DNA from 2 places in the Diaphorobacter nitroreducens genome. Region 1 is predicted to be linked to the other one. Evidence: riboswitches for the same ligand, from Rfam matches in the RefSeq annotation. Region 1 holds a riboswitch; the other holds the start of a gene.

The links. A riboswitch is a leader RNA that binds a small molecule or an ion and turns the genes downstream of it on or off. The one in region 1 is predicted to bind glycine.
Region 2: linked by a shared signal. The riboswitch ahead of BA022_RS16935 (D-amino acid dehydrogenase) and the one ahead of gcvT (glycine cleavage system aminomethyltransferase GcvT) in region 1 are both predicted to bind glycine.

Annotation. Positions count from the first base shown of each region.
Region 1 covers NZ_CP016278.1:1,184,537-1,199,330, forward strand. The annotation lists gene BA022_RS19450 (hypothetical protein) at 1-185, opposite strand, end outside; gene BA022_RS05530 (TonB-dependent receptor domain-containing protein) at 299-2,305, shown strand; gene BA022_RS05535 (Lrp/AsnC family transcriptional regulator) at 2,328-2,786, opposite strand; gene BA022_RS05540 (TRAP transporter substrate-binding protein) at 3,081-4,052, shown strand; gene BA022_RS05545 (TRAP transporter small permease) at 4,130-4,624, shown strand; gene BA022_RS05550 (TRAP transporter large permease) at 4,707-5,984, shown strand; glycine riboswitch at 5,991-6,083, shown strand; glycine riboswitch at 6,103-6,217, shown strand; gene gcvT (glycine cleavage system aminomethyltransferase GcvT) at 6,271-7,392, shown strand; gene gcvH (glycine cleavage system protein GcvH) at 7,496-7,870, shown strand; gene gcvP (aminomethyl-transferring glycine dehydrogenase) at 7,939-10,833, shown strand; gene BA022_RS05570 (FKBP-type peptidyl-prolyl cis-trans isomerase) at 10,904-11,305, shown strand; partial or broken gene BA022_RS05575 (PAS domain-containing hybrid sensor histidine kinase/response regulator) at 11,381-13,542, shown strand; gene BA022_RS05580 (RluA family pseudouridine synthase) at 13,598-14,266, shown strand; gene BA022_RS05585 (SDR family NAD(P)-dependent oxidoreductase) at 14,298-14,794, shown strand, end outside.
Region 2 covers NZ_CP016278.1:3,609,696-3,624,489, reverse strand. The annotation lists gene BA022_RS16980 (1-aminocyclopropane-1-carboxylate deaminase) at 1-149, shown strand, start outside; gene BA022_RS16975 (MFS transporter) at 189-2,141, opposite strand; gene BA022_RS16970 (helix-turn-helix domain-containing protein) at 2,276-3,019, shown strand; partial or broken gene BA022_RS16965 (alcohol dehydrogenase catalytic domain-containing protein) at 3,125-3,478, opposite strand; gene BA022_RS16960 (host attachment protein) at 3,504-3,911, opposite strand; gene BA022_RS16955 (YXWGXW repeat-containing protein) at 4,275-4,691, shown strand; gene BA022_RS16950 (Bug family tripartite tricarboxylate transporter substrate binding protein) at 4,858-5,844, shown strand; gene BA022_RS16945 (NAD(P)-binding domain-containing protein) at 5,877-7,355, shown strand; gene BA022_RS16940 (CMD domain-containing protein) at 7,352-8,461, shown strand; glycine riboswitch at 8,633-8,744, shown strand; gene BA022_RS16935 (D-amino acid dehydrogenase) at 8,838-10,148, shown strand; gene BA022_RS16930 (FIST signal transduction protein) at 10,220-11,485, opposite strand; gene BA022_RS16925 (PhaM family polyhydroxyalkanoate granule multifunctional regulatory protein) at 11,526-12,461, opposite strand; gene BA022_RS16920 (HU family DNA-binding protein) at 12,682-13,101, shown strand; gene BA022_RS16915 (tyrosine-protein phosphatase) at 13,190-13,942, opposite strand; gene BA022_RS16910 (helix-turn-helix domain-containing protein) at 14,576-14,794, shown strand, end outside.

The sequences.
Region 1 (14,794 bases):
CCGGCGCGCAGTTCGGCCAGGGACAGCGTGCCGTTGAACACGGAACCGCCGACGGCCTGCTCGGGCCCGCTCAGAGCCCCACCGTGCGCCAGCCGGTCCAGCAGCAGGGCCGTCATTTCCCCCGCCTGGGGCTCGGCCTGCCGGCGATTCACGATCGAGGCAAAGGTTTTTGTCGCGGCAAACATATTCCCTGTCAGCGCAAAAGAAGAAGAACGGAGCTGTCCCGATACTACACGCCAGTTGATAACCATTCTCAATCTCAGCGGTCTCGCCACACCTACCAGGCGCTCCCTCTTCCATGTTCGTGAAACACCCTTGCCCCTACCCCTTGCTTCTGGCCCTGCCCGGCCTGTTCTCGGCCTCACTCGCGCTGGCGCAGGAGCCCACACTCGCCACTGTCAGCGTGCAGGAAAAACTCGTGTCCGACGTGACCACCACCGTCACCAGCGAAGCTGTGCAGACCCACGCGGCGCGCAGCCTGGGTGAGATGCTGCGCGACGAGCCCGCCGTGTCGGTGGGTGGCGGTGCGGCCATCGCACAAAAACTCTACATCCGGGGCGTGGAGGATTCCATGCTCAACACCACGCTGGACGGCGCGGCGCAGAGCGGCCGGGCGTTCCACCACCAGTCCCGCCTGCTGATCGACCCGGAACTCATCCACAGCGTGGAGATTGACCGCGGAGCCACACCCGCGAGTGCCGGGCCGGGGGCGCTGGCAGGCTCCATCCGCATGACCACCAAGGATGGCCGGCAGCTTCTGCGCGACGGCCAGACCTTTGGCGCCAGCGTGCGCGGCGGCGTGGCATCCAACGACGGGCACCGCTGGGGCGCGGCGCTGTACGGCCTGGCGGGCGAGAGCGTGGACTTTCTGGTGTCCGCCAACCGTGACGACAACGATGATTACCAGGCGGGCGACGGCACCCGGCAGACGCACAGCGGCTCCAAGCAAAGCAGCGGGCTGGGCAAGCTCAACTGGCGCATCGCCCCCGGCCACCGCCTCACGCTGGGCTATCAGGCCGTGCAGGACGAGGGTTCGCGCTACCTGCGCCCCAACTTCTGGCAGGGCCAGGGAAATTCGCTCATGCCCCAGAAGACCACGCGTGACACGCTCACCGTCACCTACCGCTATGACGGCACGCGCACCCTTCCGGCCATGGAGTTAGGACTGTTCTCCGACACGATGAAGGTCACGCGCATCACGACGGCCGCGCAGCCGCAGTTCAACAAGCCGCTGGGTCATCAGTTCGGCGAAGAGATCGCCTCCAGCGGGCTGAACCTGAAAGCCGCCACCCGCGTGGCGGACGCCACCGTGCGCTACGGACTGAACATCCATCGCTTCGAGATGAACGCCGTCCATGCCCGCCCGCCCGCCGCATCCACCAGCAACGGGCGCGAAGAAAGCAGCGTGAAGGGACTGTTCGCCGAAGGCAGCATCCCACTGGGCGACCAGTTCCTCCTGGGGGCGGGCGCGCGCTACGACTGGTACGGCTACACCGACAACCACGCGCAGCGTATCTCCAGCCGCGGCTTGAGCCCCAACATGTCTCTGACCTGGATGGCGACCGACGCGCTGAGCGTGCGCGCGTCCGCAGGCACCGCCCTGCGCGGCGCGGGACTCAAGGAGGCGTTCTATGTGGACAACACCCGCTGGCGGAACGACCCCGGACTGCAGCCAGAAAAGGCCCGCAACGTCGAGCTGGGCGTGAACTACAACGAGGGCCCGTGGAGCGCTAAAGCCACCGTGTTCCGCCAGCAGATCCGCAACTTCATCTCCACCACCACCGGCGCAACCTGGGCCGTGGCCAACGTAGGTACGATGAAGTCCTCAGGCTACGAGGTCGGTGTGGCATGGAATCGCAGCGTGTGGCGCAGCGGTCTTGCTGTGGCCAGCGCCAAGCCCCAGCTCAACGGCTACGACCTGGGCGACGAGGCCTACGGGCTGGGCGTGTCCACCGGCCGCAGTTGGAACCTGAACCTGGGCTACCGCATCCCCACGTGGAACCTGGACCTGGAATGGTTTGGGCGCTTCGTGGAATCCAAGACCTCGACCGAATATCTGATTTCCGAAAGCCGCACCGCCACCAAGCACAAGCCCGGCTTTGGCGTGCACGACGTCTACGTCAACTGGCTGCCCTACGGCAACGACCGCTTGCGCGTGACCTTCGGCGCGCGCAACCTGCTCAACAAGTTCTACTACGACCAGGGTAGCTACGCCTACTACGTGAGTACCGCTGGCGCCATCAGTGGCCGGGGCTTCGCCGAGCCGGGCCGCAACGTACGCCTGGACGTGACGTGGAAGTTCTGACGGCCAATCGCCGCGAGAAGTGTTAACCCGGGAACAGGGGCAGGTCCGCCTTCTTGAGCGTGCGCAACACGAAGCTCGAGCGGCTGTGGCGTATACCCTTGATCCTGTAAAGCTTCTCGCGCAGCAGGCGCTCGTAGTCGCGCGTGTCTTTGACCACCACGCGCAGCAGGTAATCGTAGTCGCCAGAGACCAGGTGCGCCTCCACCACTTCCGGGATACTGGCAAGCATCTCGCCGAACTTTTCCAGCGTGTTGTCCGAATGGCTGTCCAGCGTCACCTGCACCAGCACCGTGTCGCCCAGGTCCAGCGCCAGCGGGTTCAGGCGCACGGTATAGCCTTCGATCACGCCGGCCTCCTCCATCTTCTTGATGCGGCCCCAGCACGGCGAGGGGCTCAGGCCGACGGCGGCGCCGATCTCTTGCAGGCTGGCGCGTGCATTGCCTTGCAGGACGGAGAGAATTTTTCTGTCTAGGCGATCCATGTGCTGCATTATTCGTGAAACCTAGATACTGCAGAAAATTTTTCTTCAATGTAGGTTTTTATAGAGAAATTCAGCAAATTCATCCACAACCCGCGGCGCATACTTCTTCTCCATCAAGGCGCTCTTACCGGGGCGCACGACATTGACGAGACCCCGCCCGGTTACCGCTGGGCGGGGACTTGGCAAGACGGGCCAGGACTGCCCTCCTCAAGTCCCCGCGCAAACCCCTATGACCTGCGTCATGTTGCATTGCCATAATTTTTCGGCAGCACCCGCAGATTCACAGGAGACAACATGCAGCTGACCAAACTTGCGCTGGGCCTGGGCTTGGCACTGGGCATGGCCGCAACGGCCTTGGCACAAACCACAATGCGCATCAGCATCTCGACGGCGCAGAACTCCCACCAGGGCGTCGCCATCGACACGTTTGCCAAGGAGGTCGAGAAGCGCACCGGCGGGCGCTACAAGGTGCAGACCTTCTACAACGGCGCGCTGGGCGGCGAGCGCGAATCCATCGAGGCGGTGCAGCTAGGCACACAGGAGTTGGCCTTCAGCTCCACCGGTCCGGTGCCCAACTTCGTGCCCGAGACCAAGATCCTGGACGTGCCCTTCCTGTTCCGTGACAAGGCCCACGCACGCGCCGTGCTCGACGGCCCGATCGGCCAGGACCTGCTGACCAAGTTCGATGCCAAGGGCTTCAAGGCGCTGGCCTGGGCGGAGAATGGCTTTCGCCACATGACCAACAGCAAGCGCGACGTGAAGACGCCTGAGGACTTGAAGGGCCTGAAGATGCGCACCATGGAGAACCCGGTGCACATCGCCGCGTACAAGGGCTTCGGCATCATCACCACGCCCATGGCCTTCCCCGAAGTGTTCACCGCCCTGCAACAAGGCACGGTGGACGGCCAGGAAAACCCCCTGCCCGTGATCATCTCGGCCAAGTTCGACCAGGTACAAAAACACCTCTCGCTCACCGGCCACGTGTACTCCCCCTGCATCTTCGTGATGAACAAGGCGGTGTTCGACAAGCTCTCCCCTGCGGACAAGCAGGCCTTCATCGACGCCGCCAAGGAAGGCACCAAGGCTAACCGCGCCCGCGTGGACGAGGACGACGCCAAGGGCGTGGCCGACCTGCGCGCCAAGGGCATGACGGTGATCGACGATCTGGACAAGTCCAAGTTTGTCGCCGCGCTCGCGCCCGTGAACGCGCAGTTCGAGAAAGAGTTCGGCAAGGCCAACCTCGACAAGATCCGCAACTACAAGTGACGCTCACTTTTCAGTAGCTGCTACCGCCCGTGGATCATGCGCCACGGGCGTTTTTATTCATATTTTCGTGAGTGCGCATGAAAACCTTCTTCCTCTCCTGCGAGCGCTGGAGCACCGCCGTCGCCATGTGGGGCGCCTGCGCCATGCTGGCGCTGGCCTCGGCGCTCGGCATGTTCCAGATCCTGATGCGTTTCGTTTTCGAAGAGCCGGCCGAGTGGACCGAGGTGCTGATCCGCTTCAGCCTGATCTGGATGGTGTTTCTGGCGATTCCCATGGCATTCCGGCAGGGCGCCATGGTCAGCGTCGACGTGCTCTACCGCTGGAGCCCGCGCCCGCTGCGCCGCGTGCTGGACTGGGTGGTGTGCCTGGCAGCGCTGGCGCTCATCGCCGTGATCATCTGGTGGGGGTGGGACTACGCGCGCCGCGGCGGCGTGCAGTCGATGGCAGGGCTGGAGTCGGTTTCCATGTTCTGGGCCTATCTGGCCATGCCCGTGGGTGGGCTGTTCAGCATCCTCGGCATCGTGGGCAATCTGATCGACCCGCAGCGCCATGAACTGGAGACTGCCCAATGAGCACCGCGCAGAGCCACCTCAAGCAAGCGAGCGACCCCCTCGGGGGACGACGAGTACATGAAATGACGCGCGTGGAGGCCCTATGACCACGGTCATGATCTCCACCATGGTGCTGTGCTTCGCGCTCACCATCTCCGTGGCCGTCTCCATCGGGCTGGCCTCCATCCTGGGCATCCAGGTGGCGAACGCCAACATGCTGATCTCCGTGAAGGAGATGTTCGCCTCCATCAACAAGTTTCCGCTCGCAGCCATTCCGTTCTTCATCCTGGCGGGCAACCTCATGGAGACCGGCGGTATTTCGCGCCGGCTCGTGGAGTTTGCCAAGAGCATCGTGGGCGGCGTGCAGGGCGGCCTGCCCATGACCTGCGTGCTCACCTGCATGATCTTCGCGGCCGTCTCAGGGTCATCGGTGGCGACCACGTTCGCCATCGGCGCCATCCTGATTCCTGCGCTCATCAAGCATGGCTACCCCACCAGCTACGCGGCCGCGCTGCAAGCCACCAGTGCCGAGCTGGGTGTGATCATCCCGCCGTCCATCCCCATGATCCTGTACGGTGTGGCGGCCGAGGTGTCGATTGGCGAGCTGTTCATCGCCGGCTTCGGCCCCGGCATCCTCATCAGCGGTGCGCTGATGTTGTTCGTCTGGGCGTATTGCAAGTACAAGGGCTGGGGCAAGCATGACGGCGACGGGCGCATGCCCTTCGGCCGCGCGCTGCTGCAGGCGGGCTGGGCACTGCTGATGCCAGTCATCATCCTGGGCGGCATCTACGGCGGCGTGTTCACGCCCACCGAGGCCTCTGCCGTGGCCGTGTTCTACGCGCTGGTGGTGGGCATGCTGATCTACCGCGAGATCCGCGTCGCGGACCTGTTCGCCATCCTGCGCAAGTCGGCCATCTCGTCGGCGGTGATCATGTTCATCATTGCCAATGCGGGCCTGTTTGCCTTCCTCATCACGCGCGCTGGCGTGCCGGACGCCATCGGCCGCTGGCTGCAGGAGGTGCTGCAGTCGCCCGCGCTGTTCCTGCTGGGCGTGAATGCCGCGCTGTTCGTGATCGGCATGTTCATCGAGACCAGCGCCGCCATCATCGTGCTGGCGCCGATCCTGGCGCCGGTGGCCCAGCACTTCGGCGTGGACCCGGTGCACTTCGGGCTGATCATGGTGGTGAACCTGGCGCTCGGCATGATCACGCCGCCCTTTGGCGTGAACCTGTTCGCGGCATGCACGGTGGCGCGCATCTCCCTGGATCGTATCGTCGCCCACCTGTTGCCGTTCGTGGGCGTGGTCCTGCTGTGCCTCCTGGTCATCACCTACGTGCCATCGCTTTCACTGGCCCTGCGTGATCTCGTGTACGCAAAATAGATAGAATCCGTCCCGTCAGGAGAGAGTCCGCGCCCCCCAGGGCCGGGCCGCCGAAGGCGCAGGCAGCAGCCGAACGCTCAGGCAAAAGGACTGGCGACACGCCCGCAGGGATGCGGGTGTTTCCCTTGCTGGAGAGAGGCCGCAGCAGCATGCGGCCCACCGAAGGAGCAAGCCCCGTGACATGCCATGCAGGCGGGGTGAATCTCTCAGGTAAAGCGGACAGCGGGGCAAATCGGCGATCGAGAGATCGCTCCACCATTTGCCTTCGCCCATTGCCCTGTCCGCCATGTCCGACCTGCTCACCACTCCCCTCAACGCCCTGCACATCGAACTGGGCGCCCGCATGGTGCCCTTCGCCGGCTACTCCATGCCCGTGCAATACCCCATGGGCCTGATGGCCGAGCACCACCACACGCGCACGGCGGCCGGCCTGTTTGACGTGTCGCACATGGGGCAGCTCAAGCTGGTCGGCCCTGACGCCGCTGCCGCGTTCGAGACGCTGATGCCCGTGGACGTGGTCGACCTGCCCGTGGGCAAGCAGCGCTACGGCCTGCTCCTCAATGACGAGGGCGGCATCATCGACGACCTCATGTTCTTCCGCATGGCGCAGGACGAGCTCTTCGTGATCGTCAACGGCGCCTGCAAGGTGGGCGACATTGCCCACATCCAGGCGCGCATCGGCCAACGCTGCCAGGTGATTCCCATGCCCGACCAGGCCCTGCTCGCGCTGCAGGGCCCACAGGCGGCAGCGGTGCTCGCGCGTCTGGCACCAGGCGTGGACAAACTGGTGTTCATGACCGGCGGGCATTTCGACATCGCCGGGGCGCAGTGCTTCGTGACGCGCAGCGGCTACACCGGAGAGGACGGCTTCGAGATCTCGGTGCCCGCCACGCAGGCCGAGGCCCTGGCGCGCACGCTGCTGGCCCAGCCCGAGGTCAAGCCCATCGGCCTGGGCGCACGCAATTCGCTGCGCCTGGAAGCCGGCTTGTGTCTGTATGGCAACGACATCGACACCACCACCACCCCACCCGAAGCCGGCCTGAACTGGGCCATTCAGAAGGTGCGCCGTACAGGCGGCGCGCGCGCTGGCGGTTTTCCAGGTGCCGACAAGGTGCTGGCCCAGATCGACAGCCCGGCCACTCTCACGCGCAAGCGCGTGGGCCTGGTGGCGCTGGAGCGCGTGCCCGTGCGTGAGCACACCGAGTTGCAAAACGAGTCGGGCGAGCGCATCGGCGAAGTCACCAGCGGCCTGCTGGCCCCCACTGCCGACAAGCCCATCGCCCTGGCCTACGTAATGCCCGCCCATGCCGCCCCCGGCACCCGTGTGAACGCCATGGTGCGCGGCAAGGCCGTGCCCATGGAAGTGGCTGCCACGCCCTTTGTTCCCACACGCTACTACCGCGGCTGAATTCACCGCGGCGAACTGCCACCGCGCCCAGGTCAGCCCGGCTACAGTGCGGGCTGACCACTCTCAAACCTTTTCCTTCCACCTCTTCTTCCCGGAGCCCCCCATGAGCATCCAGTTTTCCAAAGACCATGAATGGATCAACGCAGCCGACCCGGCCGCGGCCGTCGTTGGCATCACCGTCCACGCGCAGGATGCGTTGGGCGATGTGGTGTTCGTGGACCTGCCCGCGGTGGGCACCACTTTTGCCCAGGGCGACGTGGCCGGCGTGGTCGAGTCCGTCAAGGCCGCTGCCGATGTCTACATGCCCGTGTCCGGCGAAATCGTCGAAGTCAACGAGGCCCTGCGCGCCGACCCGTCCCTGGCCAACTCCGACCCGCTGGGCGCGGGCTGGTTCTTCAAGGTCAAGCTCAGCGACGCCGGCCAGCTCGCCGGCCTGATGGACGAAACGGCCTATACCGCCTTCGCCCAGAACGCCTGATGCACCCGCGGCGCCGTGCACACGGCGCCGCCGCACCGCCCCATCGCTCTTGAGACTGGTCCCTCGCCATGCAGATGCCCTCCCCCCTGCCCCTGGCGGCGCTTGAAAACGCCGCTGAATTCCTGCCCCGCCACATTGGCATCGACGCCGCCGACGAAGCACACATGCTGTCGGTGATCGGCGAGGCTTCGCGCCGAGCGCTCATTGATTCCATCGTGCCGCGCTCCATCGCGCGCCAGCGCCCCATGGACCTGCCCGCGCCGGCCACCGAGGCCGCGGCGCTGGCTGAGCTCCAGGCCATTGCGTCGAAGAACCGCATCCTCAAGAGCTTCATCGGCCAGGGCTACTACGGCACGCACACGCCGGGCGTCATCCTGCGCAACGTGCTGGAAAACCCTACCTGGTACACGGCCTACACGCCCTACCAGGCCGAGATCTCCCAGGGCCGCATGGAGGCGCTGCTCAACTTCCAGACCATGGTGTGCGACCTCACGGCCATGCCCATCGCCAACGCCTCCATGCTCGACGAGGCCACCGCTGCCGCCGAGGCCATGACGCTGGCCAAGCGCTCGGTCAAGTCCAAGAGCGACGTCTTCATCGTGGCCGGCGATGCGCACCCGCAGACCATCGAAGTCATCCAGACCCGCGCCGCCCCCATCGGCATCACCGTGGTGGTGGCCAATTCCCAGGAGGAATGGCAGGCGGCCCTGGCCGGCGACTTCTTCGCCGCCCTCATCCAGTACCCTGCCAGCAGCGGCTGGGTGCAGGACTGGCAGGCCGACGTGGACGCCATCCACGCCAAACAGGCCGCAGCCATCTTCGCTACCGACCTGCTGGCGCTCACGCTGCTCAAGGCCCCCGGCGAGTGGGACGCCGACATCGTGGTGGGCTCCACCCAGCGCTTTGGCATGCCCATGGGCGCCGGCGGACCGCACGCCGCCTTCATGGCCTGCCGCGACGAATTCAAGCGCAGTCTGCCCGGCCGCCTGGTGGGCGTGAGCGTGGACGTGCACGGCAAGCCCGCCTACCGCCTGGCGCTGCAAACGCGCGAGCAGCACATCCGCCGCGAGAAGGCCACGAGCAACATCTGCACGGCCCAGGTGCTGCCGGCCGTGATCGCCAGCATGTACGCCGTGTACCACGGCCCCGAGGGCCTCACGCGCATCGCCCGCCGCGTGGCGCGCTTCACCGCCATCCTGAGCCGCGGCCTGGCACAGCTGGGGTTCACCAGCCGCCACCATGGCTCGGCCTTCGACACACTCAGCCTGCACACCAAGGATGCTACGGATTCAATAGCTGCTCGCGCAGTCCAGATGGGCGCAAACCTGCGAAAAGCCTGGAATGAATACCTGTGCATCTCGCTGGACGAGACCACCACCCGCGCCGATATCCAGCTGCTGTGGAAGATCTTTGCGCGGGACGGCCAGCAACTGCCCACCATCGAGGCGATGGACGCGGCCGGCGCACCGGCGCTGTTCCCGGATGCTCTGGCGCGCACCAGCCGCTTCATGGCACACCCGGTGTTCAACACCCACCATTCCGAAACCGGCATGCTGCGCTACATCCGCCAGCTGTCCGACAAGGACCTGGCGCTGGACCGCACCATGATCCCGCTGGGCTCATGCACCATGAAGCTCAACGCCACGAGCGAGATGATCCCCATCACCTGGCCCGAGTTCGCCAACGTGCACCCGTTCGCCCCGGCCGACCAGCTCGAAGGCTACCGCCTGCTCGACGAGCAACTGCGCGCCTGGCTGTGCCAGGCCACGGGCTACGCCGGCATCAGCCTGCAGCCCAACGCAGGCAGCCAGGGCGAATACGCCGGCCTGCTGGCCATCAAGGCCTACCACGCGGCGCAGGGGCACGCCCACCGCAACATCTGCCTGATCCCCAGTAGCGCGCACGGCACCAACCCCGCCAGCGCCCAGATGGTGGGCATGCAGGTCGTGGTGACCAAGTGCGACGAGAACGGCAACGTGGACATGGCGGACCTGCAGGCCCAATGCGAGAAGCACAGTGCCAACCTCGCCTGCGTGATGATCACCTACCCCAGCACGCATGGCGTGTTCGAGACCCAGGTGAAGGCGTTGTGCGAGCTGGTGCACAGCCACGGCGGGCGCGTGTATGTGGACGGCGCCAACATGAACGCCCTGGTCGGCGTGGCCGCGCCGGGCGAGTTCGGCGGCGACGTGAGCCACCTGAACCTGCACAAGACCTTCTGCATCCCCCACGGCGGCGGCGGCCCCGGCGTGGGTCCGGTGTGCGTGGTGGAGGACCTCGTGCCCTACCTGCCCGGCCACGCCACGGGCGGCATTGCTTCCAAAACAGGAGCTATCAGCGCAGCTCCCTTGGGCAATGCAGCCGTTTTACCCATCAGCTGGATGTACATCCGCATGATGGGTGCCGACGGTCTGCAGGCCGCGACCGAGACAGCGATCTTGAGCGCCAACTACATCAGCGCGCGCCTGAAGGACCACTATCCCACGCTGTACGCTTCCGCCAACGGCCATGTGGCGCACGAGTGCATCCTGGACCTGCGCCAGTTGAAGGACACCAGCGGCGTGATGGCCGAGGACGTGGCCAAGCGCCTGATCGACTACGGCTTTCACGCCCCCACGCTGTCGTTCCCCGTGCCCAACACGCTGATGGTGGAGCCCACCGAGAGCGAGACGCTGTTCGAGCTGGACCGCTTCATCGACGCGATGATCGCCATCCGGCGCGAGATCCGCCAGATCGAGGCCGGCACCTGGCCGCAGGACGACAACCCTCTCAAGAACGCGCCCCACACGGCCGAGTGCCTGCTGGCAGCCGACTGGCAGCACCCCTACCCGCGCGATGCGGCAGCCTATCCCGTTGCCGCCCTGCGCCAGAACAAGTACTGGAGCCCCGTGGGCCGTGTGGACAACGTCTACGGCGACCGCAACCTGTTCTGCAGCTGTGTTCCGGTGAGCGAACTGGGCTGACGGCCTTCTCCGCACAGGCATTCACAAAGGCCCTACCATCGGGCCTTTGTTGCTTCTGAACATTTGACCCATGCGCCCCCTTCTCGCACTGCTCGCATCGCTTGCCCTCGTCTCCGCAGCCCAGGCGCAGGCCCCTGCCGTCACCACCGGCAGCGGCCTGGTCTATGAATCGCTCAAGGACGGCAGCGGTGAATCACCCAAGGCCACCGACACCGTCAAGGTGCACTACCGCGGCACCTTCCCCGACGGCAAGGAGTTCGACAGCTCCTACAAGCGCGGCGAGCCGACCGAGTTCCCGCTGAACCGCGTCATCCCCTGCTGGACCGAAGGCGTGCAGCGCATGAAGCCGGGCGGTAAGGCCAAGCTGACCTGCCCGCCGGCGATTGCGTATGGCGCGCGCGGCGCGGGCGGCGTGATTCCGCCCAACGCCACGCTGAATTTCGAGATCGAGCTGCTGTCGGTGCGCCGCTGAACGAGGCAGCGGCACCGGCCTGTAGGGCACCAGGCAGACGCGTACACTGGCAGGCCTGCGGATTGCCCGATTCCCATGAGCCGCCCCGACCTGTCCCTGCTGTTTCCCGCCGCGGAGCCTGCCTCGCCCCCCCTGAGCAGCCGGAGCGCCGCGGCCCTCAACGGGCCAGCGGCGACGTGGCCGAGCTGATTGCGCAGCTGCGCGCCTCACAGGCCGAGCTGGAGGCGCAGAACCAGGTGCTGCGCTACAGCCAGGCCGCGGCCGAAAGCGCTTCCGAGCGATTCGAGGCCCTGTTTTCCAGCGTGCCGCTGTCGCTCATGGTGGTGGACGAGCATGACATGGTGGTCCAGGCCAACTCCATGGCACAGCGCTCGTTCCAACCGCGCGAGACGGACCGCCCCCTGACGGCACTGATGCCCTTCGTGAGCGACAGCCACGCGCCGCGTGTACGCGAGGCTTTCGACCAGGCGCGGGCCACGGGCACGGCCGAGGCCACGGAGGTTGTGTTCCACATCAGCGAGGGCCGCCATATCACTGGCGACCTGCACATCGCGCGCATCGAGTCGCGCTCCGAGCAGGACGCGCCGCTCACGCAGTTTCTGTGCGCCGTGATCGACCAGGGGCCGCTGCTGGCCGAACGCCAGGCCCTGCAGCGCAGCGCACAGGAGCTGCAGGAGCGCAACGTGCAACTGCACACCAGCGAGCGCCGGCTGGAAGCGGTGATCAATTCCGCGCTCGACGCGATCATCTGCGTGGACCAGCACGAGCGCATCACCGTGTTCAACCCCACGGCGGCGATGCTGTTCCAGTGCGCCACCAGCGACGCGCTGGGCAGCCCGTTGAGCCGCTTTCTGCCCGAGGCCCAGCAGGTGCTGGCGTTCGCGCAACTGACCACGCAGGCGGCGCTGGGGGAGATGACGGCGCTCACGGCATCGGGCCGCGAGCTGGCGGTGGAGATCAGCGTGTCGTTCGAGCGCCATGCGGAAGGCGAGACCACCACCGTGTTTGCCCGCGACCTCACGGCCCGCAAACGCGAAGAAGCCCGCCGCAACGCGCTGGAGGGACAGCTGCGCGAGTCGCACAAGATGCAGGCCGTCGGCACCATGGCCGGTGGCATCGCGCACGACTTCAACAACATCCTGCATGCGATCCTGGGCAACGTGGAGCTGGCCAAAGCCGATTGCCCGCCCGGCACGCCGATGTACGAAAGCCTGCTGGAAATCGACAAGGCCGGCCGGCGCGCCCGCGACCTGGTGCGGCAGATCCTCACCTTCAGCCGCAACGAGCCGCCCAAGCGTGCGGCCGTCACCCTGGCAGAGGTGGTGCACGACACCGAACGGCTGCTGAGGGTCACGCTGCCGCCCGAGATCGAGCTGACCGTGCATGTCCCCCCCGACCTGCCCCCCGTATTGGCGGATGCCACGCAGGTGGAGCAAGCGGTGCTGAACCTGTGCACCAACGCCGTGCACGCCATCGGCAGCCGCCGTGGCCGCATTCGCGTGGATGCTGCGCTGATCCAGCCCGACCAGCGCATGCGCGAAAGCCTGGGCCTGAGCGCGGGCGACTACGTGGCCGTGCGCGTGCATGACAACGGCCCGGGCATGGACGCCGCCACCCAGTCGCGCATCTTCGAACCCTTCTTCACCACCAAGCCCGTGGGCCAGGGCACCGGCCTGGGACTGGCGGTGGTGCACGGCGTGATGCGCACCCACGGTGGTGGCGTGGACGTGCACAGTGCACCCGCCGAGGGCAGCCGCTTCACGCTGTACTTTCCCGTGGCATCGGACGCCATGATGGCCGCCCTGTCGGAGGTTCCCGCGCCGGCCGCGCCCGCCAGCCCGCCCGCGGTGGCGCCGGCAACAGACCGCCTGCTGCACGTGATGTACGTGGACGACGACCAGGCGCTGGTCTTTCTGGTGCAGCGCCTGCTGCGCCGCCGCGGCTACGAGGTCAGCGGTTTCACCGACCCGCACCAAGCCACAGACGCCCTGCAGGCCCACCCCGAGCGCTACGACCTGCTGGTGACGGACTACAACATGCCGGGCTACTCGGGCCTGGATCTCGTGCGCGCGGCCCGCACCATCCGCAGCGACCTGCCAGTGGCCCTGGCCTCCGGCTATGTGACGGCGGAAATCGAACAGGCCGCGCTGGCCGAAGGCGCACGCGCGCTGATCCACAAGCCCAATGACGTGGAAGAGCTGTGCGCGACCGTGGACCGGCTGGCCCATGGCGGTTGAGTTGACAGCACCGCAGGCCGTACAGACGGCGGGGGCGCATGCACCTTTGCAGGGTATGCCGGCCGGCCCATCAGAGGGCGTCCGCAGCGTGCACGTGGACGACACGCTGCTGGTGCTGGACAAGCCCTCGGGATTGCTATGCGTGCCCGGACGGGGCCCCGACAAGCAGGATGCCTTGAGTACGCGCGCCCAGGCGCTGTGGCCCGACGCGCTCATCGTGCACCGGCTGGACCAGCCCACGTCGGGACTGGTGCTCATGGCGCGGGGCGCCGCGATGCAGCGGGCCCTCAGCCACAGCTTCGCCCAGCGGCTGGTGCACAAGCGCTACCGCGCCGTGGTGGCGGGCCGCATGCCGCCGCCCGACCCTGCGCACGCGGACGGCTGGGGCGAGATCGCGCTGCCCATCGCGGCGGACTGGGAACGCCGTCCGCTGCGCGTAGTGGATGCCACGCACGGCCAGCCCAGCCTCACGCGTTGGCGCGTGCTGGCGCACGACGCCGCCCGCGACACCACCTCCGTGGAGCTGGAACCCGTCACCGGTCGCACGCACCAACTGCGCGTGCACCTGGCGGCACTGGGCCACCCCATCCTGGGCGACCAGCTCTATGCCGATGCGTCGGTACAAGCCCGCGCACCGCGCCTGTTGCTGCACGCCTGCGTGCTGGAGTTCGCGCACCCGCTGCAGGGTGGCTGGTGCACGTTTGCCTCGGCACCGCCGTTTTGATCGCCGCGTGCGTGGCCGTTACCATGCCCGCATGACGCAACACCTCTACATCCTCACCGGCGGCTCGCGCGGCATGGGCCTGGCCATGGCACACCAGTTGCTGAAACCCGGCAACACGCTGATCAGCCTGGCGCGCAGCACCTCTGCGCCGTTGTCCACGGCCGTGCCGCAGGGCGCGACGCTGGAGCAATGGAGCGTGGACCTGGCCCAGCCTGCGCAGGCCGCTCAGCGCCTGCGCGAATGGCTGGCCACGCAGCCTGCCAGCCGGTACGCCAGCGCCACGCTGATCAACAACGCCGGCGTGATCCCGCGCATCGCGCCGCTGTCGGCATGCACCAGCCCGCAGGACATGGCCGATCTGGCCAATGCGCTGCGCGTGGGTCTGGAGGCGCCGATGCTGCTGACGGCCGCCTTCCTGGGCGCGACCGAAGGCTGGGCTGCACCGCCCCACTCCGTGGCGCGCAAGGTCCTGAACATCTCTTCGGGGCTGGGGCGTCGCGCCATGGCGTCCCAGTCCGGCTACTGCGC
Region 2 (14,794 bases), 1.6 Mb from region 1:
CGGACCCGGTGTACGAAGGCAAGTCCATGCACGGCATGATCGAGCGGGTGCGCAACGGCGAATTCCCGGCCGGATCGAAGGTGCTGTACGCGCATCTGGGCGGCGTGCCGGCCCTGAACGCGTACAGCTTTCTTTTTCGCAACGGCTGAAGCCGCAGCGGATGCGCAGGCCCTGGGGCGCCTGCTGGCTCAGGCGCTGATCTGAAGCAGCCCCGCCACCCGCTCACGCAGCAGGGCGGGCTGCACCTCGGCAGCCGGCAGCGGTGCGCCCACGTTCAGCCCCACGCGGTTGAATATGCCGCGGCGGAACGGCCGCACCATGGCGCCGCCCTGCTCAATGCGGCTGAAGAACGAGCCCCACAGGTTGGTCAGCGCCATGGGCACCACCGGCGCCTGCACGCCGTCGGCCTGCGCGCGTTCGATGATCTTCATGATGCCGCCCTTGAACGCCTGCAGTTGCCCGTCGCGCGTGATGCCGCCCTCGGGGAAGATGGCGAGCAGGTCGCCGTCCTTCAGCACCTGGGCCGCGCGCTCGAACGCGGCTTCGTAGGTGGCGGCATCGTCCTTTTGCGGCGCGACGGGAATGGCCTTGGCCAGGCGGAACAGCGCACCCAGCACCGGGATGCGGAAGATGCGGTGGTCCATGATGAAGTAGATGGGGCGCGGGCTGGCCGCCATCAGCAGCACGGCATCGACGAAGCTCACATGGTTGCAGGCCAGGATGGCCGCGCCCTCCGTGGGAATGTGCTCGTCGCCGCGCACCTTGAAACGGTAGATGCAGCGCGACAGCACCCAGGCCACGAAGCGCAGCAGGTACTCGGGCACCAGCAGGAAGATGTAGAACGCCACCACCGCATTGGCGATGCCGGTGAACAGGAAGATCTGCGGCACCGTGAAGCCCGCCGACAGCAGCGCCCCCGCGAGCACGGCACTGGCGATCATGAACAGCGCGTTGAGGATGTTGTTGGCGGCGATGATGCGCGCGCGGTGCGTGGGCTGGCTGCGCATCTGGATCAACGCGTACATGGGCACGCTGTACAGGCCCGCGAACAGCGACAGCAGCAGCAGGTCGGCCATCACGCGCCAGTGCGCGGGCTGCGCCGCGAAGGCCGCCAGGGTGAGCACCTCCGACGGCGGCAGGGCCCGCGAGGCGAAGTACAGGTCGATGGCGAAAACGCTCATGCCGATGGCGCCCAGCGGCACCAGGCCGATCTCCACATGCCGGCGCGAGAGCACCTCGCACAGCAGCGAGCCGATGCCGATGCCCACCGAGAACACCACCAGCAGCAGCGACGCCACCTGTTCGTTGCCATGCAGCACGTCCTTGGCGAAGCTGGGGAACTGCGACAGGAACACCGCGCCAAAGAACCACATCCACGAGATGCCCAGCAGCGAGCGGAACACCACGGTGTTGCCGTGCGCCAGCTTCAGGTTGCGCCACGTCTCGCTGACCGGGTTCCAGTTCACCGTCAGGCCCGGGTCAGTGGCCGGGGCCGGCGGAATGAACTGCGCCACCAGGCGTCCCAGCAGGGCGAGGGCCAGGCAGGCTACCGCCACTGTGGTGTGGCCGATGGCCGGCAGCGCCACCAGCAGGCCGCCCGCGACGTTGCCCAGCAGGATGGCGACGAAGGTGCCCATCTCCACCATGCCGTTGCCGCCCGTCAGCTCGCGCTCGTTCAAGGCCTGCGGCAGGTAGGCGAACTTCACGGGGCCGAACAGCGTGGAATGCAGCCCCATCAGGAACACGCAGCCCAGCAGGATGGCCGCGCTGCCGGCTACGAAACCCGCGCCCGCCACCAGCATGATGGCGATCTCCAGGTTCTTCACGAAGCGGATGATGCGCGTCTTCTCGTACTTGTCCGTGAGCTGCCCCGCCGTGGCCGAGAACAGCAGGAACGGCAGGATGAACAGCGCGCCGATCACCAGTCCCGCCAGCGCCGGCGGCATCCACGACACGCTGAGCTGGTAGGTCACCATCACCGTGAAGGCGAACTTGAACAGGTTGTCGTTGGCCGCGCCGGCGAACTGCGTCCAGAAGAACGGCGCGAAGCGGCGCTGGCGCAGCAGCGCGAACTGGTTGGGGTGCGCCGCCTCGGCAGGCTGGGCGGTGGGCGACAAGGTCACGGGGTGCTGCGCGCTCATATGCGGTGTGCTGGGGTGTGAAGGTGCCGCGCATTGTGCGCACAAAGCCCGCGCAGGCCAGCCGCTTGTGGGCCTTTGTGGCTTGGATCACACTTAGGGTATCGCCATTCGATACTTTTTACGTTCCACGCCCCATGAGCACCACCGCCGACCTCGTCATCGCCCTGAAGAAGGAACTCAAGTCCGCCCAGATGACCTATGCCGGCCTGGCACAGGCGCTGGGCATGGCCGAGTCCAGCGTCAAGCGCATGCTGGCCAAGGGCGACATGCCGCTGTCGCGCATCGACGCCATCTGCCGCGTGCTGCGGCTGGACTTTGCCGACCTGGCGCGGCGCGTGGCCGACAGCCAGCCGCTGCTGAGCGAGCTGACGCAGGAGCAGGAAAAGGCCGTGGTGGCCGACAAGAAGCTGCTGCTGATGGCGATCTGCGTGCTGAGCCAGTGGACCCTGGAGCAGATCACCACCACCTACCGGCTGAGCGAGGCCGAGGGCATCCAGTACCTGGCGCAGCTCGACCGCATCGGCATCATCGAACTGCGCCCCCTCAACCGCTACCGCCTGAAGCTTGCCAAGACCTTCCGCTGGCGCCCGCACGGGCCGGTGATGCACTACTTCCGCGACCATGCACTGCTGGACTACTTCAACGGCGGCTTCGACGCGCCGGGCGAGGGCGTGCTGCTGGTGCACGGCTCCATCGCACGCAGCCTGGCGCCGGCCTTCACCGAGCGGCTGCAACGCGTGGCCCAGGATTTCGCGCAGCAGCACCTGGCCGACCAGCGCCTGCCCGAGCGTGAGCGCGAGGGCTACACCCTGCTGCTGGCCATGCGCAGCTGGGAGTTCGAGGCCTTTGCCCAGATGCGCCGCACCGCAAGGCCGTGATGCTCCTATATTAATAGCTTATGGCGCTTGATGGACGGGTGCCAGCGCCTTAAAACACCCAAAACCCGACGCAGTCGGCCTGCCATTGACTTCCCCCTTCGCGGTGCCCACACTGGACCATCCGTCGCCCCCACACGCCTGCACGCACAGGTTCTCGCGCCCACTGGTGCAGAACCGGCAGTGCCCACAGGTCCACCCCAGCCAAGGAACGCCTACCCGCTGTCCCTGCCGCCAGCCCCGCACGCCCGGCCCCAGGCCGGCGACACGGGCCACGATCTCATGCCCCGGCACAAGGGGCCACACCGCGTCCGGCAGATCGCCGTCACGCAGGTGGAGGTCCGTGCGGCACACGCCGCAGGCTTGCACCGCCAGCAGCAACTGGCCTGCCTGCGGAACGGGGCACGGCAACTCCGCCAGCCGCAGCGGCTGGCCGGGTCCGTCCAGCACCATGGCGCGCATGGTCGGTCCTCACACCGGGGCAGTGTCAGCCGCCGCGTTCTGCCTGCAAGTGCCGCGCCAACTCCTGCAAGCTCAGGTGCGTCAGATCCTGTGCATGGCTGGCCACCAGCCGCTGATGGGTGACACCATCCAGCTGTTCCATCAGCTCGCCGAGGAAAGGATTGGACGCGAACACGGCCTCGCGCAGCGCGTGGGCCACCTCGCGCGCGAAGGTGCGCCGCTCCTGCGCGGCGGCCTCGCTGCGCGGCGCCAGACCGCTGCGTCCTGCAATCGAATGTCCGGGCGGCTCATGCCCCGCCGCACTGCCATGCAGGCGGGCGGCCGGATGCGTCAGGCATTGCCTTTCCGTCCAGTGCGTGGCTGCCGCGGGGTCAAGCTCCAGCAGGCGCGCCATCGAGCCATGGGCCACCAGGGCCCAGTTGGGTGTGTCCATGCAAAGCCCCCAGTTCTCCAAGCCGTGTGCGGTGTTTGATCTAGGGGGGGCGGCCCCAGAGGGGTCAATCCCACGGTACATGCAAGCAATCGTGGCGTGGCGGGCGGTGCGCCAAGCACCGCGGCGCCTCGCCACGCACTGGTCGCGCCTCTCTCACTCTTGAAAAAGGAGCTTGTACCGCTTCTCTGACAAGGGCTTCAGCCCTACCAGCACCTGAGTCCTGCCCGCCGGAAGGCCGTCGTCACACCTGCTCACAAACCTTTGCCGGGGATGCAACAACGCGCCCGAAACGTTGACATGCGGCCCGCAGCATGGAGTCTCCCGCAGCGCCCCGCGCCGCATCCCACAACACAGGAGAACGCCATGGTCCGCACCACCACCCTTGCCGCAGCCGGCAGCCTCGTCGCCCTGCTGTCATTGGCAGGCGCCGCGCATGCGGCCACCAACGCCACCGTCGTGATCCAGGCCGGCACGCCCCACTACTCGGCACCGCCCGCCTATGCGGTGCAATACCACGCGCCACCGCCTCCACGCTACGAGCGCGTGCCTGCACCGCGCCGCGGCATGGTCTGGTCGCAGGGCCACTGGGAATGGCGCGGCCACCGCCATGTGTGGGTGCCCGGCCAGTGGATGCAGGTGCGCCACGGCCACCATTACCGCCAGCCGCGTTGGGTGCAGCGCGGTGACCAATGGCGCTTCGTGCGCGGCGGCTGGGACCGCGATGGCGACGGCGTGCCCAACCGCCACGACCGCCGGCCCGACAACCCCTACCGGAGATGAACGGCCGAGCGCCGGTCGTCCGCGCCCAGCATGGCCCGGGACGGCGACGGGCCGTCCATATGCATATAGCGCGTGCGCATGTGAATTTCTCCACAATGGGCGTGTTTCGGCTGTGCCTACACGATAGGGCGCCGCCTTGCACTGACCCATCACAAGGAAATTTGCCATGCCCCTCCTGCGCCACGCCACCGCCGCCCTGGCCACGCTGCTGACCGTCACATCCGCCCTCGCCCAGGCCACGGACTGGCCCAAGCAGCCCGTCACCCTGATCATGGGCTTTCCGGCCGGATCGGGCGTGGACGTGGTGGCGCGCGCGGTGCAGGAGCCGCTGGGCCAGAAACTCGGCCAGCCCGTGGTCATCGACTACAAGTCCGGCGCGGCCGGCAACATCGCCAGTGAGTACGTGGCCCGGGCCAAGGCCGACGGCTACACCCTGGCCTTCGGCACGGCCGCCACGCACGGCAGCAATGCCGCGCTCTACAAGAACCTGCCGTTCGACGTGGAGGCCGACTTCGTGCCCGTCGCCCCGCTGATCGACGTGTCCAACGTGTTGACCATCAACCCCGCGGTGATCGACGCCAAGAACCTCAAGGAGTTCGTCGAGACCGTGCGCGCCAACCCGGGCAAGTACAACTTCGCCTCCACCGGCAACGGCACGGGCACGCACATGGCCTTTGCCGAGCTGAATGCGCGCCTGGGCCTGAACATGGTGCACGTGCCCTACAAGGGCGGGCCCGAGGCCATCACCTCCGTGCTGCGCGGAGAGACCTGCTGCATCATGAACCAGGTGCAGACCGTGCTGCCGCACTACAAGACCGGCAAGGTGCGCCTGCTGGGGGTGACCACGGCCAAGCCCGTGGCGGCCGTGAAGGAGGTGCCGCCCATCGGCGCCAGTGGCCTGCCCGGCACCAAGGGCTTTGACAGCTCGATCTGGTTCGGCATCTTCGCGCCCAAGGGCACCGACCCAGCCGTGGTCCAGAAGCTGAACACCGCCTTGCGCGAGGTGCTGGAGCAGCCCGACGTGCGCCAGCGCTTCGAGTCGCAGGGCAACACGGTGCGCATCGAAACGCCCGAGCAGTTCCGCCAAACGGTCCACAAGGACCGCGCGAAGTGGGCGCAGGTGGTGAAGGACGCCAAAATCAGCATCGACTGATTTCGCCCTCCACGCTTTCTTCGACGCCCTCCATGTCACTTTCGCTTCCCCTGGGGGCGGCCGGCCTGGCCGCCCTCGAAGACCGCCTGCGGCACGACCTGCTCACCCTCAACTGGCGCGCCCGCGCATGGCTGCCGCCACGCACCCATGAAGGGCAGCCCGTCACCGACGTGCTCATCATCGGCGCCGGCCAGGCGGGCCTGGCGGCCAGCATGGCGCTGGCGCAGCAGGGCATTGCCGCCGTGCTGCTGGACCGCGCGCCCGCCGACTACGAGGGCCCCTGGGCCACCACGGCGCGCATGGACACGCTGCGCTCGCCCAAGGAGCTCACCGGCCCCGCGCTCGGCGTGCCCTCGCTCACCTTCCGCGCCTGGTTCGAGGCCCAGTGGGGCAGCGAGGCCTGGGCCGCGCTCGACAAGATCCCGCGCCTGCAGTGGATGGACTACCTGCGCTGGTACCGCCGCGTGACGCAGGCCGACGTGCGCAATGAACACACCGTCACTGCCGTGCACCCACGCGCCGACGGCCTGGTGGCGGTGGACGTGCAGGCCCCCACCGGCCACGCCACCTGGCTGGCGCGCCGCGTGGTGCTGGCCACGGGCCGCGACGGCCTGGGCGGCCCGCAGGTCCCTGCCTTCATGCGGGGCGTGGCCCACGCCGCACAGGGTGGCCTGTGGGCGCATTCGTCCGACGTGCTGGACTACGCCACGCTCAAGGGCAAGCGCGTGGGCGTGATCGGCATGGGCTCGTCCGCGATGGACAGCGCCGGCACGGCGCTGGAATGCGGCGCCGCCAGCGTGGACCTGATCGCGCGCCGCGCGGTGATGCCCACGGTGAACAAGTCCAAGGGCTCGGGCGTGCCCGGCCTCACGCAAGGGCACCACGACCTGCCCGACGCATGGAAGTGGCGCATCCGCCATTACATCAACGTGCAGCAGGTGCCGCCGCCGCACGGCAGCACGCTGCGCGTGTCGCGGCACGCCCATGCGTTCTTCCACTTCGGTTGCGCGGTGCAGGGCGTCACGCAGGTGGGCGACGCGCTGCACGTGGCGACGGCCAAGGGCACGTTTGCGTTCGACTTCCTGGTCCTCGCCACAGGCTTCGTGATCGACTGGGCACAAAAGCCCGAGTTCGCGCCGTTTGCGCGCCATGTGCGCACCTGGGGCGAGCGCTACCAGCCGCCCGCCGGCGATGAAGACCGCGAACTGTCCGACTCGCCCGACCTCGGCCCGGTGTTCGAATTCCGCGAGAAAGCCGCCGGCGCCTGCCCCGGCCTGGACCGCATCCACTGCTTCTGCTACCCGGCGGCGCTGTCGCACGGCACGGTGTCGGGCGACATTCCCGCCATCAGCGACGGCGCACGGCGCCTGGCCAGCGGCATCGCCGGCCTGCTGTACCGCGAGGACGTGGAGCACCACTTCGCCGCGCTGCAGGCCTATGCCGAGCCGGAACTGCTGGGCGACGAATGGACGCCCGCCGACACCTCCCAACGCATCCTGCCTTCGCCATGACCGACACCATCGACCAACTCGCCCGCCTGGGCCATGCCCCCCATGCCCAGGCCGCGCGCCAACAGCGCGCCAAGGCCATCACCGCCACCCAGGCCTGCGAAGACCTGCTGCTCGCCCCCGAACTGCCCGGGGGCCTGGCGCTGGCCGAGCGCCTGTCCGTGGCCCAGGCCGTGGCGGCCGCCAGCGGCGTGGCAACGCTGGCCGACCATTACGGCGCGCGCCTGGCCGGCCTGCCCGCCCCCGCGGCGGATGCCCGCTGGCAAGCCATCACGCATTTCACGCAGCTGCTGGCCACGCAGCCCGCCGCGGCCGACCGCGCGGCCCTGCTCGCCCTGCCCCAGGCGGGCCTCGCCACGCCGGACGTGGTGCTGCTCGCGCAGCTCATCGGCTTCGTGGCCTACCAGGCGCGGTTGGTGGCCGGCGTGGCGGCGCTGGCCACCCTCGGCCCCGCGGGCACCGCAGCCACGGCGGTCGCTCCCACCACGCCGGACGCGCCCTTCGTGCACCCCGCCAACCTGCCCCCGCCCGGCGAGCCACTGCGCCTGGCCGGCTACACCAGCGAGACGCTGGACTGGAAGGCCTGGCTGCCCGTGGTGGACCCCGCCACCGCCAGCGCCGAGCAGAACGCCGTGCTCGACGCAAGCCACCCCAAGGCACGCACGTCGGACTTCTACCTCGTGCTGGCGCACCAGCCCCGCGTGCTCGCCGAGCGCTCAGAGGCGTTCAACGCCATCATGTACGCGCCTGGCGGCCTGCCGCGCGCCGAGCGCGAGGTAGCCACCACCGTGGTCTCGCGCATCAACGGCTGCGTGTACTGCGCGTCGGTGCATGCGCAGCGCTTCGAGCAGCTGGCCAAGCGCAACGACGTGATCGCGCAGATCTTCGCCGACCCCGACAGCGCCGGCACCAACGCCCGCGAGCGCGCCCTGGCGCAGGCCAGCGCCGCGCTCACGCGCGCGCCCGGTGCATTCGGGCCGCAGCACCTCGCGCCGCTGCGCGCCGCGGGCCTGAGCGACCTGGAAATCCTGGACACGGTGCACGCCGCCGCGCTGTTCGCCTGGGCCAACCGCCTCATGCTCAACCTGGGCGAAGCGGTCTACCCCTGAGCATGCGCCCAGCGCCCCACCCTGAGAGCGTGTTCATGGTTTGAGGGTTAGCCCGCTGGGGCCATCGCGCCCGCGCAGCTACGATGGCCGGCGCAGGAGAGCAAACGGCTGCATGCCGTTTCACCGAAGGCGCAAACTCCCATACACGCTCAGGTTCCGTACTGCACACCCACACAGCCGTCTGGAGAGCCGCCACGCCCGCCGTGGCGCACCGAAGGAGCAAGTGCCGCGCACGGTCCCGCGCGGCATGAATCTCTCAGGTACCAAGGACAGGGGGAGCGGCAGCCAGGCCATGTCGCGCCCGCTGTTCGCTATTCATTCAATAGCTGCTCGCGCGCGCCCTGCCTGCGCAAACCTTGAAAAAGGCTTGTAAACCATGCGCGTGATCGTTCTGGGCGCCGGCGTCGTCGGCACCACCTCTGCGTACTTCCTCCAGCAACTCGGCCACGAGGTCACCGTCATCGACCGGCAGGCTGTGCCCGGTGCGGAAACCAGCTTCGCCAACGGCGGCCAGATCTCGGTCAGCCACGCCGAGCCCTGGGCCAACCCCGGCGCGCCGCTCAAGGTGCTGCAGTGGCTGGGCAAAGAGGATGCGCCGCTCTTGTTTCGCCTGCGCGCGGACATGCGCCAGTGGCTTTGGGGCCTGCAATTCCTGCGCGAATGCACGCCCGCGCGCACGCGCCACAACATCGAGCAGATCGTGAGCCTGGGCAGCTACAGCCGCAGTACGCTGCAGCAACTGCGCACCGACACGGGCCTGCAGTACGACCAGCGCACGCAGGGCATCCTGCACTTCTACACCAGCACCCAGGAGTTCGACGCCGCGCTGGCGCCCGCCGAGCAGATGCGTGCGCTGGGCTGCCACCGCCGCGTGGTGGACGCAGACGAGGCCGTGCGCATCGAGCCAGCCCTGGCCCACGTCCGCCCGCAGCTGGCGGGCGCCACCTACACGGCGGAGGACGAGTCCGGCGACGCCCACCTGTTCACGCGCGCGCTGGCCGGCGTGGCCCAGGCCGCGGGCGTGCAATTCCGCCTGGGTTGCCACATCACCGCGCTGCACCAGGCGGGCGGCGCCATCGACCATGTGGAGATCACCAACGAGGCCGGCGGCTACGAGCGCGTGCGCGGCGACGCCTACGTGCTGGCGTTGGGCGCATTCAGCCCGCTGCTGGCCCAGCCCCTGGCCCTGCGCCTGCCGATCTACCCGGCCAAGGGCTATTCGGTGACGCTGCCGGTGCGCGACGCGGCCGCCGCCTACCAGGTGAGCCTGACGGACGATGAGTACAAGCTGGTCTTCTCGCGCTACACCAGCGCGCAGGGCGACCGGCTGCGCATCGCGGGGACGGCCGAGCTCAACGGCTACGAGCGCGCACTGAACGCCGTGCGCTGCGAAGCCATCGTGCGGCGCGTGGAGCAGCTCTTTCCCGGCGCGGGCGATGCGAGCCAGGCGCAGTTCTGGAGCGGCCTGCGCCCCGCCACGCCGAGCAACGTGCCGCTGATCGGCAAGACGCGCTACGGCAACCTGTTCCTGAACACTGGCCACGGCACGCTGGGCTGGACCCACGCCTGCGGCTCGGGCAAGTCCATCGCGCGCATCGTGAGCGGGCTGGAGCCGGAGCTGGACTTCGCGTTCTGCGGCCTGCCGCGCCCTGCTGCGGCGCCCCGCCCCGCCGTCATCGGCGTTTGAGCAAGCGCCACGGCGCTATGCATTGCATAGCTGCTTGCGCTTGGTGGACGGGCGCTAGAGGCCCAAAAGGCTTATAAAGCCCCGTCCGGCGCGACGAACACCGTCAGCACGCCCGTGTAGCCATAGAGCCGGTGCGCGGCGATCTCGCCGCCTGCGAAGAAGCCCACCAGGGGCACGTCGCCCAGCGCATGGCGCACGATCTGCAGCTCGGCGCTGGGCCCACCGAAGTGCGGCCCGCCGCGGCCCGAGCAACTCACATACAGCGCACCGCAAATGCGCCGGCCGCCCGCCGGCTCGGCATGCGGCGCGCTGCCTGCGGCGGGCAGCGCCTGCGCCTCTTCGAGTTGGGGCGATAGCTCCTCACGGATCTCGGCGCAGATGCGCATCAGGTCGGCACGGGCCGCGCCGACGTTGCGCTGGCAGAAGGCCAGGCGCATGCCCACCTCGACATGGTCACCCAGCGCCACGCCGCTGCGCGTCGCGTCCAGCCCGACGATGTGGCGCACGCGCGTGTCGGCGCCGAAATGGCCCGTGCGCTGGCGCTGCGGTGCGTCCGCGTCCTCCAGCCCTGCCAGCGTGGCGCGCACGGCGCGCAGGGCGGCCTGGGCGTCGCCCTGCAGTGTCACCCCTAGCGTGTCCAGCAGCACGTCCAGCGCGGGCTCGCCGTCCAGCTCCAGCACCACGTTGTCCTGCGCGGCGGTGATGGCCGCCTGCGCGCCGATGGGCTGGCAGCCCTGCGTGACGCGCGAGACCAGTTCCACCTGCGCATCAAAGGCCACGCCCGACAGGCCGCCGTGCAGCACGCCGTCGCCCTCGCCGCCGGCGGGCAGCGCCAGTTGCACCTGCGCCCCGCGGCTGGCCACCACGCCGCCAAACAGGTAGCCGCTGCTGGTGCGGCCCGCCATCTCGGCCACCAGGTCCGCCAGTTCGGGTGTCTGGCCGTCCGCATGCACCAGCGCCGTGTGGGCCGCAAAGCCCACCCCGGCCGCATCGCCGTGCGCCAGCGGCGCCACGCCCGAGAACACGCGGTAGTGCGCGCGCGGCAGGTCGCACAGCATCAGCGAGAGCGCGGGTTCATCGAAATATTCGACGTTGTTGCCCGCCACGCCCACGCCGACCGCGCCTGCCCAGTCGGTGACCGTCGGCAGTTCGCGCCGCAGCAGGTCCAGCAGGGCCGCGGCATCGTCCGCGTAGTGGTCGGTGATGTAGAGCAGCCCCAGCGTGGGTGCACTGGCGTACTGGGGCAGCGCCATCTGCGCCCGCAGTTGCGCCAGAACCAGCACCGCGGCCATGTGCCACTGCGGATGGGTGGCGTGTGCATTGGGAAAGAGTCTCATGTGTCAGCCCTGCGGTGGGGTACAGGCGCCGCCGCGCAGCTCAGCCTGCCGGCCGCCGCGTGCGGGACGCGGCAGCCTTTTGGGTGGGCGATGGTGCGGGGGCACGCTTGGCGCCCGCGCTGGCCGCGGCAGCCCGCTTGGCGGCCGGACGTGACTTGTCGTTGGCCTTGCCGCCCGGTTGGGTCGCCGGCCGGGCGGCCGCCTTTGCGGAAGGCTTCCCGGCGGCAGGTGCGGGCGTTGCCGCAGGCGCCGCACCGGCGGCCTGCGCCGCCGCGTGCATGCCGTGCATGCCCTGCGCAGCCATCTGCGCCGCCATGCTGGAGGCGGTCTTGAGTGCGCCGCTGGCCATCTCGCGCGTGGCATCGAAGGCCGCCTGGTGCGTGCCCGCATCCCGCAGGGCATGCGCCGCGATCTGCTGGAACTGGCTGGTCAGCGCACCCCACCATTGCATCGGGTCGGCCGCCCCCTTGGTCTGCTCGGGCGCGGCCTCATCGTCCGGTGGTGTTCGCGCGCTGCGCGCCGCCGAGGCGTTGTTGGCCGGGGGCGGCGCCTCCGGTGCAGGTGCAGGTGCAGGTGCAGGTGTGGGTACGGGTGGAGAGGTGAACGGGAACGCGGACGGTGGCTCGGCGGCTCGTGCGGCGGGCCGCTCCTTGTCCTGGCCTGCGGCGGCGCCGAAGCTCGCGGCCAGGTCGCCCATCGCCACGTTCATATCCTGCAGCGTGGCCAGCGTCATCTTCTGCACCTCCAGCGCCTGCACGGTGGCGGCCAGGGCGCGCGCGTTCTGCTCCAGCCAGAACTGCACGGCCTTGAGCTCCTGGATGCGCTTGTCCAGCTCGTCCACACTCACCGTGGGCGCCACCCAGCCCGACAGCCCCGGCATGGTGGGCATACCCGCCGCAGCGCCCTTGGCCAGGTTCTGCAGGAAATCAAATCCCGGGACGAAACGCCCGAAGCCGAAAGGGGTGCTATCGCTCATGGCCTGCTCCTGGTACATCAGGGAATGGTTGCACAGCTTACCCGCATGCGCGCCACCCGTGCGGCACGTGCGTGCCCTGTACCGTCCACAGGCCCGCGATAGCGTGGTTTTCTCGCGCAAACCCGCATGAATAGGGCACCCCACGCGCACAGACAGCGCCTAGAATCCGATCACCAGCCTGGCTGGCCTGCTTCTATACACCTTACAACGATCCGACATCATGGCAACTGCAAAGAAGACCACCGCTCCGGTGAAAAAGACCGCCGCCAAAAAGGCTGCGGCACCTGCCAAGAAGGCAGCCGCCCCCGCAGCTCCTGCTGCCATCAAGCCCGTGAAGGAAGCCTTCACCAAGACCGCGCTGATCGCCCATCTCGCCACGCAGGCGGGTGTCGAGCCCAAGGCCGCCAAGGCCGTGCTCGCCGCGCTGGAGACGGCCATCCTGGCTTCCGTGCACAAGAAGGGCTCCGGCGAGTTCACGCTGCCCGGCCTGCTCAAGATCGGCCTGCAGCAAGTGCCCGCCAAGAAGAAGCGCTTCGGCAAGGACCCGTTCACCGGCGAAGAGCGCTGGTTCCCCGCCAAGCCCGCGTCGGTCAAGATCAAGACCCGCGCACTGAAGAAACTCAAGGACGCCACGCTCTGACACCGTGGCGCGGGTTTCGCAAAAAAAAGCAGCCTCCGGGCTGCTTTTTTTTATACCCAAGCGACTCAGGGCGCACGGCCGCGGCGCCTCAGTCCGGCAACGGCTGCAGGTACAGCTGCGCCAGGCGGTTACGTGCAGCATCGTCCACGCCCAGTCGACGCTCCAGGTAACGCTGCACGCCGCCGTGGTCCTGGTCAACGGCTTGCAATGCGGCCTCCAGGAAGTCCTCCTGCACGCGCCAGATCACGTTCAGCACCTCCTGCGGCGCAGAGCTGACCAGCCCCGCGGGCCGACGGTACAGCGCGTTAGTCAACAGGTAGTCCTGCATCACCACCTCGCGCGACACGCCGAGCGCCAGCAGAATCAGGGCCGCGGCGAAACCGGTGCGGTCCTTGCCTGCAGTGCAGTGAAAGACCAGGGGAGAATCCTCTGCCAGCAACTGCTCGAACAAGCCCGCAAACTGCTGCGCGTTGTCGGAAACAAAGGCGCGGTAGGTGTCCTGCATCAGCCCTACCGCAACGGGTGCCGTGATCTGTTGGCCCGCTACCGCCAGTTCCTTGGCGCGCTGCACGACGGTCGGCTCGATCGGCAACGCGTGATAGCGCACCTGCGGCAACGCATACGACTGGGCCGCGCTCTCCACCAGCCCGCGGAAGTCCACCGAGCGGGTCAGCCCCAGACCGGCCAGCACCTGCGCATCCTGCGGTGTCAGGGCCGCCAGATGATCGGAGCGGAACAACCGGCGCCAGCGTACCGTGCGTCCATCCAGCCCCGTATAGCCTCCCAGATCACGGAAGTTGGACGCCCCCGTCAGCGAAAGCGTGCGTGAAAAGTCTTGCATCCGGTCACTGTAGTTCAAAGCCGTCACACGCTCATGACACATGGGCGTACATGCAGCCCGAAGTGTCGCCCTGCGTAGCGCTGCCCGCAGCGCGTGATCTTTGGGGGATGGACAGTGCGTGGCTGCTGTACGCCCCGCGCCCGTGCCTGCAGGTATTGGCTTCCAAAGCAAGGACTACCGCTCCGTGAAAGAGAAGGGCCCCGAATCACGGAGAGGTCCTGTGCAGCGCTGGAGGATGAGGACACGCAACCACTGTGTCGTTCCATGCAGCGTGGCAGTGCAGAAACAAAAACGCCCAACCGAATGGTTGGGCGTTGTATGTGGTGGCTGGGGCTGGTTCGAAAAAACCTCCGCAACCCGCGCCACCACTCACTTTTCCCTGACTGTCCTGGTTCCTGGGTACACCTTTGGGTACACCAGACCAGTAGCAGCGATTCGATTCCGGTTTGGAACCTGATCGCCATGCCAAATTATCCCACTTTGCCGGACAGGGCACTCGCTTGCGCCGCTGCGCTGCTGGTGTGTACACACAAATATCGGCAATCTCCGATACATGCCATTCATACACCAAAACCAGTATCTTGAAAAAACTTGCTTTGGCATATATATTGGCATTTGCCGATAGAGATGAGCATGGACTTCCCCATCCACCTGACCAGCCAACTCCGTGAGCACCTGCGGGCGCTCAGGAAGGCGCGCGGCCTGACCCAAGCCGCTCTCGGGCGGCTGCTCGGCGTGGGACAGGCCCGCATCGCCGAGATCGAAAGCAACCCTGGCGCCGTGAGCGTCGACCAGTTGATGAAAGTGGTCTCGGCGTTGCGCGCATCCCTGGTGTTGAGGGATGACATGCTC